DNA from 4 places in the Lentibacillus halophilus genome. Region 2 is predicted to be linked to each of the others. Evidence: riboswitches for the same ligand, from Rfam matches in the RefSeq annotation. Region 2 holds a riboswitch; each other region holds the start of a gene.

Region 1 (5,108 bases), 1.2 Mb from region 2:
ACACTTTCTGCCAGATTCGCTTCCATTCGTTTGATTTCTTCCTCGCTTAGACCAAACGCATCTGCTATCCACTGATCGATCTGTTTATTTAACCGGGCTTCCTCTTCATTCCATTCATCCGTATTTTTATCACGTTGAACGTGCAGCATCTGTTCCACGAATTGGGAAATACGTTTTTGCTTTTGTTCGGAAACATCCGGTACAGGGAACATTTTCAGATCCTTCACCTTCAATTGCGGAAATGTTTTTCGCTGAAATTTGTCAAATTTATTCATAAACCAAAACGTCATCACAGTGGAATTAATCACACCCAATAAAAACAAGGGATCCATACGGCAGTCGATGATGTTATTGGCATTGCGATCATTTAATAGCGCTTTTTCCGTGTAGACAGCATGAATCGCATACATTGCTTGAGAGGGGATCTGTCTGACTAAAATTCTTGGTTTCGTGAATAGCTCTTTTTGCCGTTTGGCAGCCAGATTAGCACCGTATTGAAGCCACTTCCCTCCCCAATTCAGATGATACCGGCAAACATCACGCCCATCGAGGTATCGCCAGTAGGTGTCATCAACTTGATAATCACTGTGATAGACTCGATTTTCTTTCATTTCTTTTGTCTGAACCGGAATGCCTTCACCAACCTCATAAGCCACCAATCCTGACTTGACAGTCGCAACGGAGCCCAGATCCAAACTGGTGTTTTCAATTTTTTTCATCAATTCCACAGCTTGTTTGTTTTTCATGAGTGATATATTTATAATACTTTGCTCATCCGTTAATTCATCCGGCTCCACGTCGGCAACAATTGTGACATGACCGTCAGTAAACTCCCCAAGCTTGACAGTTGTCGGTGTACGTTTTTGAAAAATAATAAAACATGTATCAACACCGGCCTGTTCAAACATCCGGTCGTATATATTAATGATTTTTAAATGACCCGTCTGCTCCAGCAGAAAACGACGCATTTTCTTACATGAATCAATCGTCAAACACGTATTAGGAACAATAAACGCAAACCACCCGCCTTCTTTTAACAAATGATACGACCGTTCTATAAATAATAAATAGGTATTCATTTGATAGTCCACTAAATCATAATGGCTGTTAAAGTAGGCTTTTTCATCATCACTGAACCCGTTATCTCTGGTAAAGACATACGGAGGATTGCCGATAATGATATCAAATCCGCCCGCATTCATGACGTCCGGAAATGCCTGATGCCAGTCGAATGCCTCATCCGAGACATCCGGTTGATCGATAATTGAATTTCCCGTTTGCAAATGAGCATCAAGTGACGTTAATTCATCATATGTAGTCGCTGTTTTTAACCATAGCGACCATTTAGCTATCTCAATGCTCTCATCATTCCGGTCAACACCGAACAAATTATGATTTACGATATATCGGCTGATATCGGTTATATTTACTTGTCCGTCTTGTGTTTCCTGGCGTTTTTTATGGATTGTTTCCCATTCTGACACGACACTGTCCAGCGCCATGTTCAAAAAAGCACCACTGCCCGCAGCCGGGTCCAATATGGTAACAGATTGCAATTGTTTCTGAAGTTGATCGTAAAGGTGTGATCGGGATACCGCTTGCAATTCCCGTTTTCTATCATCCATCCATCGCTGTAATGTTTCGTCCAGCAATCGCTTGGTAACATCGGGGGATGTGTAGAATATCCCCTCTTTCTTTCGTCTCCCCTGCCCCGGGGCCTCTGTCATATCCGATTTTATTTTTTCCAGATCGTTCATCGATTGTTCAAATACATAGCCGAGTATATTGACGCTAACGTCTGTGGAAAAGTCGTATCTCGTTATGTTTTCAACCAGGCAGAACATATGGTCTTGAATAATGATTTGGTCCAGTACCGGATCGACTTGAAATAACTCACCATTCAATCGATTGAAGTTGTCTTGATTCATCGAAAAAAACAGTTCTTTCAGTCGACACCATATTCCGGTACCGCTGTCGTCCGACGACTGTTTGGCCGCTTGCACAAGATGACGCAATCGATTGTTTGACAGCAAATGGTTATCTTCACAAAAACAAACAACGAGCAATCGGTTGAGAAGCTTTTGTATGGTTTCAAACATCACCGGCGCACCGTACGCCGTCGTTTGATTCTGTACGTGTGCGACCAATGTTTGCCATACGTATCGATAGTCTGCGTAAAACTTTTTGGCAACAGCTTGTTCCTGCTCTCTATCGCTACGGTTGATCCTCGTCATTCGCCCGTCTGTTGAATACTGCATCCTTTCCCCACTTTCAGCCTGGTCATTGTATACATCATAGCATAACGCGTTGAACACGTGGCAAATGACACCCATTGATCCAATGAGTAAAAATTTTGACAAATATATTGACACGCATAACGTTATATGTTTTGATTGAATCAAATACAATAATAAAACAACGACACTAGGGGAGCATTTCGCTGCTGAGAAAGGTAAGACTTGACCCTTTGAACCTGATCCAGTTCATACTGGCGTAGGGAAGTGGAGATGATTGTATGATTCGCCACACTATCCAATGGCGATAGTTACCGAGTACATAAGAAACTGCTCCCTCTTAGTGATTAAGAGAGGAGTTTTTATTTTGGAACAATCGTTCAGCGATCGTATTTTTAAACGGGTGGAGCCTTTATGGAACTCGTATTTGGAGCACCCCTTTGTCAAAGGGATTGGGGACGGAACGCTCGATGTGGAAAAGTTTAAGCATTTTATGAAACAGGACTACATTTACTTAATGGAGTACTCGCGCATTTTCGCCATCGGGGCATCAAAAGCGCGTGACTTAAAGACGATGACCATTTTCGCCAATCTTCTGCACGGGACCATGAACGAAGAAATGGATTTACACCGGGAATACGCATCCAAATTCGGTATTACAAAAGATGAATTGGAAGCAACCGAACCATCCGCCACTGTCACTGCCTATACAAGCTATATGTTGAACAAAGCGCAGAGCGGCGGTGTTGAAAACGCAATCGCAGCGGTTCTTGCCTGCGCATGGAGTTATAACTTTATCGGAAACGAACTTGCCACATGGCCAAATGGTACCGAACATGAGTTATATGGCAACTGGGTCAAAATGTATTCATCTGACGCGTTTGCCAACATTGCCAAAAACTGCATTGATCTAATTGACGACATCGGGAAAGACAAACCGGAACACGAACTAAAAGAATTGGAGGAAATCGTCGTCAAAACGAGTTACTTTGAGTATATGTTTTGGGATATGGCAGAAAATATATCCATGTGGCCTGTTGCACAAACCGTCTAACAACAGCTGGAAACTTCCTCTTTTGTGTCTGCCTGACAACCTAAGAGGAAGTTTTTTGTGGACAACGGTCATAGAGATGCCAAGCGGTATGATTTTTTTCAATAGACAGATCCTATAATTGACATGGGATGGTAATGATTGTACTATGTTTCTGAAACCAATAAAAGTTTCCTGAGGTAAACTTTTAAGGCTATGCAAAATAAAAATAGTTACTTGAATCAAGTTTTCATTAATTAAACATAGTTTGTTAGTGAAGAAACAAAAGAAGGAGACCATTCATCATGTTTGATTATTTTTTGGATTTAAACCCGATCGCACAGGCAACCATTGCCACACTTTTTACATGGGGCATGACCGCACTCGGTGCCGCGCTCGTTTTTGCAACGAGAGGCTTCCATCAGCGTTTCATGGATAGTATGCTCGGCTTTGCCGGGGGTGTCATGATTGCTGCAAGTTTTTGGTCCCTGCTGTCACCGGCATTGGAAAAGGCGGAAGGCGGACCCTTACCGGCATGGGCTCCAGCCGCAATAGGGTTTTTGCTTGGCGGCGTTTTCCTCTGGGCATCCGATAAACTGCTCCCGCATCTTCATCCCGGGTTAGCTATGGATGAGGCTGAAGGGATCAATCCGGACAGAAAAAGACGCAGTACACTTCTTGTTTTAGCTATCACACTGCATAATATTCCGGAAGGACTTGCGGTTGGTGTCGCGTTCGGAGCCATTGCCGCCGATTTGCCGACCGCGTCGCTAGGAGGAGCCATTGCGCTGGCGCTCGGTATCGGCATTCAGAACTTTCCTGAAGGATTGGCCGTGTCGATGCCGCTCCGACGTGAAGGAATGTCCCGGGGAAAAAGTTTCGCCTACGGGCAGGCATCCGGCGTCGTCGAACCCATCGCCGGAATCATCGGAGCACTCGCCGTCACCATTATGCAACCCCTGTTGCCTTATGCATTAAGTTTTGCTGCAGGTGCGATGATTTTCGTTGTGGCTGAAGAAGTTATTCCGGGGTCGCAGGAAAATGGAAATACCGACCTCGCCTCCATGAGTATCATGTTCGGTTTTACCATTATGATGATACTCGATGTCGCACTGGGATAGCGGGATATAGCGGCATGCGGGTAAGGTATCGTTCCGTTGATCATCCCTCTGTCCGCGTCTTATCCGCAGCCTGTATCAGGTGAACGAAATGGTTTATAATCAGCGCCGTCATGCCCCAAATGACATTCCCGTTGTATTGATAGAAAAGTTCGTCTCTGCTACGTGCGTTCCAGTTATAGTTTTTACCGCCTTGAATGAGTTCAAATGGGAAGTCCTTCTCAGGCACAGGATGATACGCAACTTGATAGATCTCCGGCTCGCTATGCAAAAAAAAAGACAGCGGCACGGTAAAGATCCGTTCCACTTCCGATTCATTTGGGCTCATTTGTTGCGGTTGCATGATTCGTCCAACAAACGGATAAACAATCCGCGATTCAGAAATAAGATAATCCAGTTGAAACACGTCCCGTATGGCTGAGGAGTCAAGTCCCAATTCCTCCGATGTTTCCCTGATGGCACATTGCTGCTCATCCTCATCATAACCGTCCATCTTGCCACCCGGAAAACATACATCTCCCGGCTGGCTGCGCATGGTCATGGCTCTCACCTCAAATAAAACATGAGTCTCCCCTTGCTCAGTTTCTATGAGTGGAATCAAAACACCATATTCCCGGTATTTTTCCCGCCCAAGAATGGATGGTTCATGCTGTTTAAGCTTAGCGATAATATCTGATGAATCCAATGAATGCACCTCCATCTGATAAGAATTCTTTTATGACATGT
Region 2 (5,108 bases):
GGTGATCATAGCTGCTTCCGAACTATGTCGCAGATCCCATTGCTCCAGACCGTATTGATCAATTGCTTTTTTGGTCAGGCTCATAATGCCGGCTCCCGAATCGATACCTGTAATCTTCCAATTCAGTTTTTTACCAAGCTCTGTGTTGTCTTTTAAGTCTTCCACAGAGTCAATATCTTCCATATAGGATGGCACGGTTAAGGCCAATGGCGCTTTATCGAGCGTCTGATTAACTTCTTCCACCTGGTTTTTATATTGATCCCAATATTGCTTCTGACTTTTTGGCAGCCAGGCTGATGCAGTGAAATCGGCTGTTCCATCAGCTACACTGGCCCACATAGGTCCTGTTTCGACTTGCTTGACCTCCACATTGTAACCAATGTCTTTCAGAACTTCCCCCATTAAGTAACTGACGACCGTTTCTCTTGCCCATGCAACATACGGAATGGTCAGTTCCTTTTTGCCTAATTCAACATCTTTGTTTTCGTCCGTTTCCGTATTTTCGTTCTGGCTCTCATTATTTTCCGGGGATTCGCTGGCATTCGTGTTATTATCGTCTGCACCACATGCTGCAAGAACTATAGAAAACATCAAAATAAAAGCCAATTCTGTTAAACAACGTTTGTTCCACATCAACCGTTATCCACTCCTTCTCTCAATTTATTAGCCATGTGGTTCAGTGTACGAGACTCGACCTGAACAAGGCTAATACCAAAAAAGGGTTTTATGGATAACATACCTTTATTTTGAAGATCCACGGTCAGTTATTGCAGTGATTCTTCGTTTTTTCTGTTTACAGGGCGGAATGCTGTCCGCGTGTCACCATTCGACAATTTTCACCTCAAAGGCTGGCGACGACAGCGTTTATATCATCCGCTTTTGTAATAGCTGAAACAACTGAAACCCCATCCGCACCGGCATCGATAACGGATGCAGCATTTTGGTCGTTAATGCCGCCAATTCCGACAATGGGCGTACCGGGATACTGACGTTTTAATGTTTTAATCCATTCGGTACCGACAGCTTGTTTGGCGTCGTCTTTGGTTGACGTGGCAAAAATCGGTCCAGCTCCGAGATAATCAGCCAGATGAATTGGGCTGTTGTCAACTTCATGCTGATTGGATACCGACAGGCCAATAATTTTATCCGGAAATTTTTCCCTTAACTCTTCCAAGTGCCTATCATCCTGGCCGACGTGGATACCATCAGCTTCCAGTGGTTCAACCATATCCATGTCGTCATTGACAAAAAACAATACGTGGTGCCGCGTGCATATATCGCGCAGTTGAAAACCTAAATTCAGCTTTTCCTGTCCGGTCAGCGAGCCTGTCCCCTTTTCCCGGAATTGAAAAGCGGTAATACCGGCTTTTGCTCCCTTTTCCAAAATAGCTGCAAGGTCCCCAGTACAGTTCTGGCTTCCCATGATAAAATACTTTCGTAAATTCATAACGTTACGTCCTTTCCAATGTTGCAGGGTCATAGGATAGGGCATCGATAAAATGGGGCAGAAATGTTCCAGGTCCATTGACATCCGTTTGCTCGGCGACATATTCCGCTGCCAATCCATAAAATCGGACTGCCGTTAAGACTTGTTGTTCAATCGCGTCGTTCGTTGACAGGCAAGCTGTTAAAATGGAACCGAGAAGGCATCCAGCCCCGGTTATTTTGCCTAGAAGAGGATGCCCGGTGGTATTATGCAACATTTCATTGCCAATGCAAATGACATCCGTTTTTCCAGTAACAACGGCGGTACAGGAATAGGCTTCCGTTACCTTTGAAGCGATTTCATCCGCGTCGCCATCCCCGATTGATTCAACGCCTTTGGTTTCCCAGGGGACTTCAACGAGGTGCGCGAGTTCACCGGCATTTCCTTTAATGACGGTGGGCTTTACTTCGGTTAAAATCTCTTTCATCGCTGTTGTCCGGAACGGGGTGGCCGCAACACCGACCGGATCAATGACAACCGGAACTCCTTTTTCATTGGCTGCTTTGCCGGCTCGAATCATGGATTGCAGCTCGTCAGCGGTTAAGGTGCCGATATTAAGCAGGACGCCATTCGCATTAGCGGCCATGTCGGCGGCTTCCTCTTCAGCCTTTGCCATGACTGGCGCTGCCCCAAATGACAGCAATCCGTTTGCGGAAAAGTTCACAACTACCTGATTGGTCAGATGATGGATCAGCGGTGTTGCTTTGCGTACGTTTTGTATAATCGTTTGATTCATTTATTTCACCTTTTCCTCTCGCTGTGCCCAATGGTTAGTCGGACCGCTTCCATAGCCAATGGAAAACGAATGACGTATGGCTGCGGTCACATAGTCTTTCCCTTTTTGCACGGCTTCCGGTAATGGATAGCCTTGACTCATATAAGCGGTTATGGCTGCGGAATACGTACAGCCGGTGCCGTGTGTGTTTGTTGTATCAATCCGGTCTGCTGTGAACGTATGCATCTGGTTTCCATCATATAAAAAATCCACAGCCTTTCCTTGCATATGACCACCTTTAACCAATGCAGCACCTGCGCCATACTCATGAACCATTTGTTTGGCAGCCTGCTGCATATCTTCGGACGTTTCCACCGTCTTGCCGGTGATCACCTCTGTTTCCGGAATATTCGGTGTGATGACGGTCGTTAAAGGAAGTAATTGGTCGCGTAAATACGTTTGAGCATCTTCGGAAATTAATGGGTCACCGCTCGCCGCGACCATAACCGGATCCATGATATATGGCGTTTCCAACCCGGAAATTTTTTCTCCAACGGCATTCATGATGTCGATATTGGCCAGCATGCCCGTTTTAAAAGCTTGGAACGGAATATCGGAAATAACGGACTCCAACTGCTGCTTAATCATGGATTCCGATAAATGCTGTACATCCTGGACGCCTGTTGTGTTCTGAGCAACAATCGAGGTGATGACGGACATTCCGTACGACTGCAACTCCTGAAATGTTTTTAAATCTGCCTGAATACCGGCACCACCGCTTGGATCTGTCCCGGCAATCGTCAATGAAGCAGGAATAGACTTCATGATAAGACCTCCTCATATGTAATGTTTTAATAAATTGACATGTTTCATTTTCGTTAGAACAAACCAGCCGATAAACGCTCATTTCGGATGGAGTATGTTCTCTATGCGAATCCAAATGAAAAAAGCCAGATCCATAGACTGGACCTGGCTTGAAATAGCTGATAGCAATTTTACCGTCAGACTACTTCCCTGCGCTGGTGCTAACCAGATCAGGTCCATAAGAGTCGGAAAGCTTAAAAGCCTTTCCTCTCAGCCCATAGTTGCCGGGCACCCCTAGTAGTACATTGTTTTATTGTGATTTCATTGTAACAGAGAAACATCTGTGTGTCATCTAATTTCGAAATTTTCAAATCATCATGGTATCAGAAGAAAATGACCTTGATTTTTTGTTACAATAAAATAGTATGCTAATTCACATCATATGGATGAAGAGATTAAAAGGCATTTGGGGAGGTAATTGCATGAACAGAACAGGTGAAATCGTATTAACCATTATCGGTGCATTGATTTATGGGTTTTTTGGCATTGTCGGATCATTTGCGGTTTGGCTGTTAAGCAACGAAGAGATTATAAATGAGGCAAAAGAAGAAATTAGTCAGCAGCAATCCGGAATAACGATGAGTAATTTAAACGAGTTCTTGGAAGCAGGGGTGCAAGGCAGCGGCTGGTTATTAATTATTGTGTCAGTGTTAGCACTGATTGTAGGGATTATTTCCGTTGTGTTCATGAAAGGTGACAAAAAACCCAAAGCAGCCGGCATCATGTTGATTGTAACAGCTGCTATCAGTGTCGTTATCACTCTGGGCGCAGGAATATTCAGCGGCTTATTTTATTTAATCGCCGGTATCATGTGCTTGGCACGGAAAAAGCCAGAGACTATAACTATGGAATAGATACATATCGAAGAGTAACGTATGATCGTTACTCTTCTCTCTTGTATGTGTTAATTTTAGGAATATTTACAAAGTCATTTGCAATCCGTTATAGTGTAGGACAGGTATGATATAGAGATAAGGGAGGATTAAGAATGGAAGAACATCATACCCATGATAATGATTCACGCTATAAAGTAGCCAATCGGGAAGCGTTAATCGGACTTGGATTGGTTGTGTTTAATTTTGTCTGGTGGTTTGCCTTTGCCTATGGTCTTGGTGGGAAGGATCCATCTGACTATTTGTATGTTTTTGGACTGCCTGCATGGTTTTTTTACAGCTGCGTGCTTGGGTTTATCGTTATGGCGGTTCTGGTTACGATTGTGGTTAACAAGTGGTTTGTGACCGTTTCATTTGAGGAAGAAGGAGAAGACACATGAATTGGCAAGCATTGGTTCCATTAATTGGCTTGTTGCTCATAATATTTGGTGTGGGCGTTTGGGCTGGAAGGTACGTTAAATCAAATACATTCATGCAGGATTACTTTCTGGGTGGAAGAAGCCTTGGCGGATTTGTCCTGGCGATGACGATGACGGCTACTTATGGCAGTGCGAGCAGTTTTATCGGTGGCCCTGGAACGGCTTATACACAAGGGCTCGGCTGGGTGCTGCTGGCGATGACGCAGGTGTCAACCGGATATTTCGTGCTGATGGTTTTAGGTAAAAAATTTGCGATTGTGACACGCAAATATAACGCATTGACCATGGTTGATTTTTTGAAAGAGCGCTACCGCTCCAAATGGGTGGTTCTGCTATCGGCGTTCAGCATTATTATCTTTTTATTTTCTGCAATGGCAGCCCAGTGGATCGGTGGCGCCCGGCTGATTGAGTCACTGGTCGGGATTCCGTATACAACGGCGTTATTTATTTTTGCGTTATTCGTTTTGATTTATGTAACTATTGGCGGCTTCCGGGCGGTTGCGCTGACCGATGCTGTTCAAGGAACGATTATGTTTGTCGGGACCCTCATATTGCTGGTTGCGACGATTATCGCCGGGGGTGGTATTTCCAATATCATTGCAGACCTGTCTGCGGAAAACCCGAATTTGATTACTCCATATGGTGCGGATGGCAGTCTTTCGCCAACCTTTGTATCGTCGTTCTGGATCCTTGTGGGCGTAGGCACAGTAGCTTTACCACAAATTGCCGTC
Region 3 (5,108 bases), 250 kb from region 2:
AAAATATCTTTTTTGGAAGCTCCCATTGTAAGCAGTAATTCTTTCAAATCTTTATTGGATGAACGTAGCCCATCAAATGTACTGACTGTAAGCGGAAAAAACGTGATTAAAATGGCAACAACGACTTTGCTCCAAATCGTATATCCAAACCAGAGAACAAAAATGGGAGCTAACGCAATAACCGGTATTGTCTGGGATGTAATAATCAGTGGATAGAACGTTTTTTCCGCTGTTTTACTCATATTCATCCATACGGCCAAAGTGACACCCATCACGATGGACACCACAAGGCCAATTAGGATGATTAACAAAGTCGATGGGAGGTGGTTCAACAGTAAAACCGTTTTCAACTCCCATAACTCTCCAGCTATTGCTGTGGGCGTTGGCAATATAAAACTTTTATTATATAAGCTCGCCCCTATTTCCCAAACAATCAGGAATACAAGCACCAGTAAGCTCGATAACAAATACGAATGAAGATTTTTCATATTTTCACCTTGGAACGAAGCAGTTCGATTAAATGTTCTTTCAGTGTTACAACATCCGTTTGGCTTAAATCACGCAGCGTCCTTGGGCGCTCTAAAGGTACTTTTACCTCTTGGATGACATTACTTGGCTTTTGTGTCAGTATAAAAATACGATCAGATAAAAATAACGCTTCTTCCACATCATGTGTAATAAATAGAATCGTTTTCTCCCATTTCTTCCACTGTTCAAGCAGCCATTCCTGCATGTTTATCCGGGTAATCGCATCCAAAGCACTGAATGGTTCATCCAATAACAAAAGATTGGATCCGCTCAAAATCGTTCGTAAAAAAGATACCCGCTGACGCATACCGCCTGATAGATTACCAGGAAAGGCATGCTCCACACCTTCAAGACCAAAATCAGCCAATAGTTTTAATACACGGCTTTGGGCTTCTTCCTTTTTTGTCCCTTTAATTTCTAATGGCAGTGCGGCATTTTCCATAATCGTTCTCCACGGCATTAATAAATCTTCCTGGGGCATATAACCTACTTGTCCTAATCGACTTTTTGCTATCTTTCCATCCAGTAAAATATCACCTTCATCCGGCTGTTCAAGCCCGGTAATTAACCGAAATATAGTACTCTTGCCAGATCCGCTGGTCCCAATAATACTGACAAGTTCACCATCATCCACATGAAAATGTATCTTGTCCAAAATGGAAACGGACTCTACACTTTTTTCTGATTGATAGCGAAATGTCACATCATTAAACGCTAATGCTTCTTTACTCATCTGCAATCCTCATCTCCCTTTAAATGACCATACTAGTTTTCATTCATTCTTTTTCTGTATGACACCACTCATATATAAACGTTAACAACGTTTTCGTGTATTCAACCAATTGCTCAATAGAAACTTGTTCATTGACTGCGTGAGCGTACCGAAGACTCCCCGGACCATAAATAGCAGCAGGAATACCTGCATCGCCAAACCAGCCCCCATCCGTTACAGATGGAGAAACATCGACGGTAGGCGCTTCATTCTGTACACGTTGATGCGACTGTATTAATGTCTGGACTGCATCATGGTCATAATCCACTTCCAACGATGGAAATATTTCGCCACGATCTTCAATCATGGATGACCCGCCCCATTCAAACACAGGTGGGTTTTCCCGAAGCCATGGATCTCCATTTGCAACGGCACGGATATGGTCCTCTATCTCTCTTGCCACTTGCTCGTGCGTTTCATTGGGATAAAAGTGAACAGTAATCCATAAATGGCATTCATCAGCTATAAAAGCCGCATGTCTTCCACCTTCAATAACAGCCGGATTGATCGTGTTGGTTCCAGCAGGATAGCCTGGATAACTTTTCATAACGGACCAATGTCTTTCCAGTTCTTGTAGCCCCTGAATAATTTTTGTCATTTTTTCTATTGCGCTGGCGCCAAACAGATTTCCACCGGCATGAATCATATCTTTACGCGTAGCATCATGGAACGTTTCCTTGCTCTTTACGGTAATCCAGCCTGTGATGACACCTCCCTGCCCCTGTATATGCAAATCACTTGTGTCAACAACAATCGCAAAGTCGGCTTTATAACCACGCTTGCAACATTGCAATGTCCCAGCTTCGCCAACTTCTTCACCGATGACGGATTGAAACGTTAAATCACCCGGCAATTCAATTCCGGAATCATGCAGCAACTGGATGGCAAATAAAGCACCAGCCATACCACCTTTCATGTCCGCTGCACCTCTGCCAATTATCTGGCCGTCTCGAACAAATGGCGTAAATGGATCGCTCACCCATGCCTCATCCTCATTCACTTCAGCAACATCGACATGCCCATTCACAATCAGGCTCCTATGGGAATCGGAATGCGTCCCTTTACGAACGCCAACAACATTCGGATCTCCTGGATAAACGTCCCACTTATCCGTACTCAACCCTTTTTCCTGTAAAAATGAATCAATAAATTGTTGCGCCTCCTCGGTATTTCTGGCAGGTGGTGCGGGCGTTTTAAATTGAATGAGTTCTTTCAATAAATCAACAAGCTCATCCTGTCGATAGTCAACTTGATTTACCAGATGATTCAGTAAATGATGCATGTACTATTCCTCCTTTAAAGTAAAGTCACTGGGTGGCACCTTACCAACTGAATGGTGTTGAACGAATCAAACATTGCGGGTTGTTTATCCCAAACCTTCACGTAAATGGTTTGCCCACGTTCACAGGTGAGGTATGACCATTCATTAATGCGTGATAAAATAAAGGAACCGCTTCTTCTAACAGAAGCGGTTCCTCGTATCATTCCATTAAGATACATGTTATGTGTCATGACAACGTGTTCCACTTCCCTTCGCTGGTATTAGCCAGTGCAGGTTCAAGGGTCAAGACAAACCAGTCTTTCTCAGCTTTTCAGCGCCCCTAGTGTTATCTCTATGCAGTTGTTTACTATCTCTTCATTAATGTCGCATAATTTTGAATATAAGTCAATAGTAATGACACCATTAACAACATTTATTTTTCAACTTGTAAATATCATGTATTGAACAAGAAAATAGCCGACGATAATGACCAGTGACGGAATACTGTAAACCAATATGGATGGCGACTGTTTCCGCATGAAAGACCAGATGACAACGAAAACAAGGAACATTCCGCCAATCGCGGACAACGCATGCGATCCACTTCCATCTGCCAACAATGATCCTTGTCTGTAAACCACATCCGATAAAGCAAGAATCAACATATTCAGCATATTACTGCCGAGAATAGCGCCGACCGCCAAATTCACATTTTTTAATCGTAACGCTGCTAAAACGGATACCCCTTCCGGTAAAGAGGTCGTCGCGGCTATGAGAAAACTGCCTACAAAACTCGACCCAAGCCCGGTAATAACTGCAATGTCATCACCTGTTATTGAAAGAAGGGTTCCTGTTCCTAAGATAATCAATGCCGAAACAGTAAAACCTGCAAAAGCATGTCCAACAGAGATGGATTCTCTATCTCCGTCAGTCTCTTCCACATCCGCTGTTTCCTCATGACTGAGAGAAGGCGCCGGCAGTTTTCTGATGATCGCCATCCCAACTATGTAAACAGCTGCAATCAGTAGTGAATCCAGGCCTATTCCAACGATGGCATAATCCATGCGTACCAATAGAGCCAGCGTTACCAACATCATTAGGACAAATCCTAACGACGCCGTATATTTGTGATTACTGCTGGCAAGATGAAATAATCGTCGTTTTCTATAATAAAAGTCCAACGCGCCGAGTATGAACACATTAAACAGATTGGAACCAAGCATATTTCCAATCGCTATATCAATATTATCAATCATTACCGCGGAAAAACTGGTCGTTACTTCCGGCAATGATGTCGCACCAGCCAGAAGAATCGTCCCGACAACCATGCCACCCATTGCCGTTTTTTCACTTATCACATCCGCATAGAGTGATAACTTTCTTGCTGTAAAAACCGTTAATACAGCCGCTGATACAAACCAAACAAATACCACTGTTACAACGCCTCCAAAGTACCCGAACCCCTGTTACCTGTCTACTATTTGTATATTATCGTTCAAGCCCATATTTTTGGATAAGAAATTCATCAATGACATCCTTTGACGTCATGCTTTTAAGATATTGCTTTTCTTCTTCTGAAAAATCAGGGATCGTGAAGTTCTCTAAATATTTTTTTTGATAACAATAGTAACCGCCACTGATCATATAACTGGTCAGTTGAATATAATAATCCATTATTTTCGAATTAAGAATTTTGGTTAATAAGGGGAGGTCCATTCCTTCCTTATTATTTTTAAGGCCATAAATAGCATAACCATTATGAAACAATGCAAAATCATTAAAGTAGGCGAAGTTTGGTTTTCCAGAGTTAGTGGGGAATATTATTTTTGGTACAAAACTATGGAGGGCTTGCGATCGTCCATACTCATACCATGCTTTTGTTGAAGGGTTTCCCCCGTTTCGTTTATTAAGTTCCCGTTTAATAGCCTTAAAGTACGCTAACGTATGGGGATACACGTCCGCCATTGTTTTCTCTGAAATCAACGAAGCTTTCCCATTCTTTATGTTATAAGGATAGATAATTTTATTAAATTCGTAAAAGTTTGTTGTTAAGTCAACTTTCTTGTCGCCCGAGCCTTTAATAATGGACATCGTAATTCCTTTTTCTATTTTGTGGAGTTTTCCGTTATATTCCTTGTAATAAAAAGGATCATTTTCATTTTTATTCATTGATTGGGTTATATCAATCATATAAAGCTTATCCTTTTGAGTGGCAATTCCTGTCGATATGTCCAACAAATAAGGTTGATTTTCTATTTTGGTCACATTATTATAATCCTTTGCAGAAAGTAAATGAATCGCTTCTGCGTCAAGACCACTATAAGGTACCTTTTCCCATTCGCGTGAATTCAAATATTGATGGATATCCATATTATTGAAACGTTCATCAATCGTTTTATAATACATATAATGTTTCGGAGCCTTATCAAAAAATACGATCGCTGAATATGTTTGTGCATTCTCAAACAATTGATTATCTTTAAAATCAATAACTTTCGTGATTACTTGATCATTGATGAGCAACTCCCTTAAAGGCTGTGCTGACTT
Region 4 (5,108 bases), 1.1 Mb from region 2:
GGCGTTATGGGAGAACAATTGTACTGGCATGCCTGGGGAATTGACTTAAGCCCTGTGCTTGGCCATTTCACGAAAACCGAGCAAAAAGGATTCGGTCACGGCATTTCTTTGTTGCGCGATTATTCCGGAGATGATGTCGCCGTCTGTATCCTCGACTTGTGCGAAGAAGTGTGTAGAAGAGCGCGAACAGCAAACAAAGCCGGCCGAACCATTCACCTTGGCATAACTTATTCCGAAACATCAGGAGGTGGATTCAGTCGGTCCAAATCCATTCCGCTGTCAACCAACAGTACAATGGACATGTATCATGTTTGCATGGAGTTGTTCAGTACATTTTATGATGGACTAAGCGATATCAGACATGTATATGTGACACTGAACAATCTGTACGATGATGATGGAAATGAACAATTGAGTTTATTTGACAACACGACCCAAAAAAAAGATATCGGTTATGTAATGGATGACATTCGAGCCGCATACGGGCCCACGGCCATTTTACGTGCTACAAGCTATACCAAAGCGGGCATTACCATCGATCGAAGCTCAAAGATAGGAGGACATCAAGCATGATTATGCACACTGTTGATAGTGAGGACCTTTACTGAATGACAGGTGAATGAATCCACTTTAAATTTTTACACTAGGAACATATGATCGTATATGTTATAATTATTTTTACAATAGACTGGCTTCACATGAGGGACTATGGCACACGTCTTCTCTTCTGGGATACTTCCCATGGAAGGGAGGTGTTGCCAATGGATATGAACGATGTATTAACGCTGATGATTTCCTTCGGCGTATTAATTGCGTTGATCATGTCCGATAAAAAATAACCCCTCATGTGCTTTAGCCCGGCCATGAGGGATTCATTCCCAATGGTGCCATCCCCTCTTGTTGGGGTTGGTCTATTGTACCGTTCCATGTCAGCACATGGAGCGGTTTTTAATATGATATGACTATCTGTAATCATTATACCACGAAAACAGTTTTTGTACACCCGATATCCATGCCCATTATGATATTAAGCATGTGCATAATCTCTTTTTAACTTTCCATGTCACGTCGTTATCGTCTCCAAAGGCTTACGGTCCACCGCAAACGCAGCATCGATTGGCTTATCTTCCAGCAAGTCTGCTACACGTATACCTGTAATCGGACTAAGCAGAATTCCGTTGCGGAAATGACCGGCCGCAATCGATAAGCCATTGACGTGAGGAGGTCTTCCAATATAAGGTAATCCATCTCCTGTTTGCGGACGAATGCCAGCCCATGCATTTTCCCATCTGGCCTCCTGTAAAGCTGGGACAATGTTTGTGGCGTTCTCTATCAGACCTGATACGCCCTGCAATTGAACAGATTGATCGAATTCATCTGGTTTTTGCGTGGCTCCGATAATAATCCTTCCGCCAGACTTTGGCACAATATAGCCATTTTCCAAAAAGATGCTGGATGATACAATTGGTTGATCATGCCGCACCGCAAAACACTCCCCTTTCACAGGGTGAACATCAAGTGATACGCCGGCTTTTCGAAGGATTTCATTGCTCCATGCTCCTCCCGCAACAACTACTTCTTTGGCATAAAACGAGTCAGACGATGTTTTTACGCCGATGATACGGTTATCTTCCTGTAAAAAATCGTCCACATTCATATGTTCCAGGATATCTGTCCCTAAAACAGCTGCCGATTGAGCAAACGCTTGAGATAATAGCGGTGCGGAAACTTGCCCGTCATTAGGTATATAAAAACCGCCCAAAGCCGCATCAGAAAGTTCCGGTTCTTTCATCCTTATTTTTTCCGCCGAAAGCCATTCCGCTTCTTGCCCCATCGATTGCTGCAATGCTGCAACCGATTCTAAATGGGCACGTTCATCGTCTGTTTGCGCTACCTTTAAAATGCCGCTCTGTTTGAGTTCGATATCTATACCGGAAAGGGATTGTAATTCTTCAGCCAATTCAGGAAACATAGCTCGGCTTTTTTGGGCCAGCTGAAAAAGCGGGTTGTCACCTTCTAGCTCCGACTGTGCACCTAACATACCTGCTGCCGCACTGGAAGCCTTCTCATTCAGTCCATCTTTTTCGATGATCAGAACGTGCTTATTTCGTTTACTCAGCTGATAGGCAATGGAATTTCCTATAATTCCCCCGCCAACGATAATCACATCATAATGTTGTTTCATTTTATCCCTCCTGCTGAATTCCCGGCAAAACGCAAAAAACCACTTCCCTCAATGGATCGGAAAATGGTTGGTGTGCTTTATTTTAAAATAAACCATCTCAGCCCACCACTTCCCTACGCCGGTGTTAACCGCGTCAAGTTCTAAGGGTCCCAAAGTTTATCACTTTGATCTCAGCCTTTTCAAAAGGCACCCCCAGTGGAAATGAAAAACGATTATAGTTTAACTTTAATTTATCAATAATATTGGCAAATGTCAATTAATAACCTTGATGTTAATTGGCGACTAAAATAGAATGTTATTATGGGTATGTTTTCATATTGACTTCTCATCTGAAATGCAACACAATCAAATAAGAGGTGAATGAATTGCCCACGACAATTTTTGCGCATAGGGGTGCCAGCAGCCTGGCCCCGGAAAATACCATGCCTTCCTTTAAACTGGCCTATGAATTGGGGGCTGAAGGTATTGAAACCGATGTACACCTTACCAGAGACAATGAAACCGTATTAATGCATGATGAGCACCTTAAGCGGACAACCAATGGTCACGGATACATTAAAAATTTCACTTATGAACAACTACAGAAGCTGGACGCCGGATCGTGGTTTTCATCCGACTATGCAGGTGTCTCTATTCTTACTTTGGGGACATTGTTGAATTGGGTTCGGAATAAATCATTATATTTAAACCTTGAACTGAAAAATAATAAAATCGATTATAAATATCTTGAACATCTCGTATATGAACAAGTGAAACAGTATCGGCTGACTAACCGGACAATATTATCAACATCGAATCCTCACAGTATCAAACGATTACGTTTACTCAGCGATTCACCCAATATAGGTTTCTTAAGATCCAAAAGGGCAAAAAATCTTGTCGGATACACTGAAAAATTAGGAGCCGGGTCTTTACATATCAACCATCGATTGCTTTCTCCACGGCTTCTAAGGCAAAGCGATGAGGCGAACATGCCCCTTCGTGTGTACACTGTCAATCGTCCCGACATTATGAGACGCTGTTTTCAATCAGGCTGTGACGCTATTATAACCGACGTGCCACACACCGCATTGGAGCAGCGGAAATGAACCGAAAATTAATGAGCATCGCAGGAGGATATCCCATGACCAGATTATTTAACATTGTCACCCTTCAAAATCGGAATGATATGTCATCAATGTATAAGTATTCCTATGAGCGAGGATGGCAATAATATGGAACTCATTTTTCTGGGGACCGGATCCGGTGTCCCATCCAAGGAACGCAATGTTTCCAGCATAGCTTTGAAATTATTGCAGGAGCAAAACAGTATTTGGCTGTTTGATTGCGGTGAAGCGACACAGCACCAAATTTTACGGACCAGTATCAAACCACGGAAAATCACAAAAATTTTTATTACCCATATGCATGGCGATCACATTTTTGGATTGCCCGGCTTATTAAGCAGCCGGTCTTTTCAGGGTGGTGATGAGCTTTTGACCATCTATGGCCCAAAAGGTATCAAACCTTTTATTGAAACAGCACTTGCTGTAAGCGGCACTCATTTAACCTATCCGCTTGAGATTGTAGAGATCAACGAAGGCTGTGTGTATGATAATGCGAATTTTACGGTGACAGCACAAAAATTGGATCATGGCGTAGAAAGTTATGGTTACCGCATTAAAGAAAAGGATAAACCAGGCAAGCTGCTCGTTGAAAAACTCGATAAAATGGGCATTAAGCCAGGACCAGTCTATCAGCAGATAAAAGAGAACGAGTTTGTAACGTTGGGAAATGGGCGAGTGATCCGGCGTGATCATTTCCTCGGGCCGGACAAAAAAGGGCGCATCGTAACGATCATGGGCGACACACGTTTTTCAGAGGCTTACCGGTCGTTGGCAGCACATTCGGACGTACTTATTCATGAAGCTACATTTGATAAACACAAGGCTGATTTGGCACACGCTTATTTTCATTCGACCACAACCCAAGCGGCACAGCTCGCCCGGCTAAGCAATGTAAACAAACTTGTCCTGACGCATATATCGTCGAGATACCAGAGCAACTCCGATGCAGAGATGCTTCTCAAGCAGGCCCGGACCATTTTCCCGCAAACGGAACTGGCGGACGATTTTTATCATATTACCATTGAATCTGCTAATGGAAGGTACCACCGCTGATGATTCATGGGAGAGGCTCGTCATATTATTGATGATTCAGAGAAAAATAGGTTTTAGAAAGATCCACAAACAACTGAGCTATCATTTCTTATAGTCATCAAGAAAATCCTTCTGAAAACTGGTGCGCAGCTCGTGAGACGTTTCATCCTGCATTTGTTTAAATGTATCTTTTCCATATTTTCGGGTCAGTCGGTCTATGGTGATCTGAAGTTTTTCTTTTTCCATTTCTTTCTCATATGTGAATAAGTCCAGTTGCCTCGCGATGTTTTGCTTTTCATCCGTTTCCTGAACCGTGATCCCCAATAACCGGATTGGTTCCCGGTTCCAATGCTTTTGAAACAGTTCCTCAGCTGTATCCATAATGGTTTCTTTTTTTTCGATATAATCGTTCAGTTTTTTGCTTCTGGTAACAGTTGTCCGATCATGGTATCGGATCATAATCTGGATGCTTCTTCCTGCTGCCTGCTTTCGTTTCATTCGTCGTTCCACGTTTTCAGCAATCTTTCCTATAAGTTGGCTGATTTCGGTTTCATCATCCGTATCAGCAGGTAATGTCTGTGAACTGCCGATGCTTTTAAATTCATGCACTGCATCCGGATCAACCGAACGCTCATCCAAACCATTTGCTCTGTTCTTCAGTCGCTCGCCGTTAATTCCGAATAGCTGTTTGAGTTGATACCCATCACTTTGTGCAAGATCGCCGATGGTGCTAACATTTATGGTGCGCATTTTAGACGCCGTTTTTTCGCCAACCCCATACATGT

Evidence for each region. A riboswitch is a leader RNA that binds a small molecule or an ion and turns the genes downstream of it on or off. The one in region 2 is predicted to bind thiamine pyrophosphate.
Region 1: linked by a shared signal. The riboswitch ahead of tenA (thiaminase II) and the one ahead of thiD (bifunctional hydroxymethylpyrimidine kinase/phosphomethylpyrimidine kinase) in region 2 are both predicted to bind thiamine pyrophosphate.
Region 3: linked by a shared signal. The riboswitch ahead of ACZ5Q7_RS06705 (acetylornithine deacetylase) and the one ahead of thiD (bifunctional hydroxymethylpyrimidine kinase/phosphomethylpyrimidine kinase) in region 2 are both predicted to bind thiamine pyrophosphate.
Region 4: linked by a shared signal. The riboswitch ahead of thiO (glycine oxidase ThiO) and the one ahead of thiD (bifunctional hydroxymethylpyrimidine kinase/phosphomethylpyrimidine kinase) in region 2 are both predicted to bind thiamine pyrophosphate.

What each region holds. Positions count from the first base shown of each region.
Region 1 covers NZ_AP043750.1:2,850,793-2,855,900, forward strand. The annotation lists gene ACZ5Q7_RS14075 (Eco57I restriction-modification methylase domain-containing protein) at 1-2,258, opposite strand, end outside; TPP riboswitch at 2,417-2,517, shown strand; gene tenA (thiaminase II) at 2,602-3,288, shown strand; gene ACZ5Q7_RS14085 (ZIP family metal transporter) at 3,570-4,385, shown strand; gene ACZ5Q7_RS14090 (NUDIX hydrolase) at 4,426-5,067, opposite strand.
Region 2 covers NZ_AP043750.1:1,121,208-1,126,315, forward strand. The annotation lists gene ACZ5Q7_RS05360 (glycine betaine ABC transporter substrate-binding protein) at 1-633, opposite strand, end outside; gene thiE (thiamine phosphate synthase) at 842-1,447, opposite strand; gene thiM (hydroxyethylthiazole kinase) at 1,452-2,222, opposite strand; gene thiD (bifunctional hydroxymethylpyrimidine kinase/phosphomethylpyrimidine kinase) at 2,223-3,026, opposite strand; TPP riboswitch at 3,196-3,311, opposite strand; gene ACZ5Q7_RS05380 (DUF4064 domain-containing protein) at 3,488-3,919, shown strand; gene ACZ5Q7_RS05385 (YhdT family protein) at 4,054-4,338, shown strand; gene panF (sodium/pantothenate symporter) at 4,335-5,108, shown strand, end outside.
Region 3 covers NZ_AP043750.1:1,368,352-1,373,459, reverse strand. The annotation lists gene ACZ5Q7_RS06715 (ABC transporter permease) at 1-488, opposite strand, end outside; gene ACZ5Q7_RS06710 (ABC transporter ATP-binding protein) at 485-1,261, opposite strand; gene ACZ5Q7_RS06705 (acetylornithine deacetylase) at 1,305-2,582, opposite strand; TPP riboswitch at 2,812-2,913, opposite strand; gene ACZ5Q7_RS06700 (sodium:calcium antiporter) at 3,002-3,994, opposite strand; gene ACZ5Q7_RS06695 (Eco57I restriction-modification methylase domain-containing protein) at 4,050-5,108, opposite strand, start outside.
Region 4 covers NZ_AP043750.1:2,206,781-2,211,888, reverse strand. The annotation lists gene ACZ5Q7_RS10905 (DNA polymerase IV) at 1-573, shown strand, start outside; gene thiO (glycine oxidase ThiO) at 1,064-2,185, opposite strand; TPP riboswitch at 2,279-2,389, opposite strand; gene ACZ5Q7_RS10895 (glycerophosphodiester phosphodiesterase) at 2,542-3,273, shown strand; gene rnz (ribonuclease Z) at 3,400-4,344, shown strand; gene ACZ5Q7_RS10885 (DNA polymerase IV) at 4,426-5,108, opposite strand, start outside.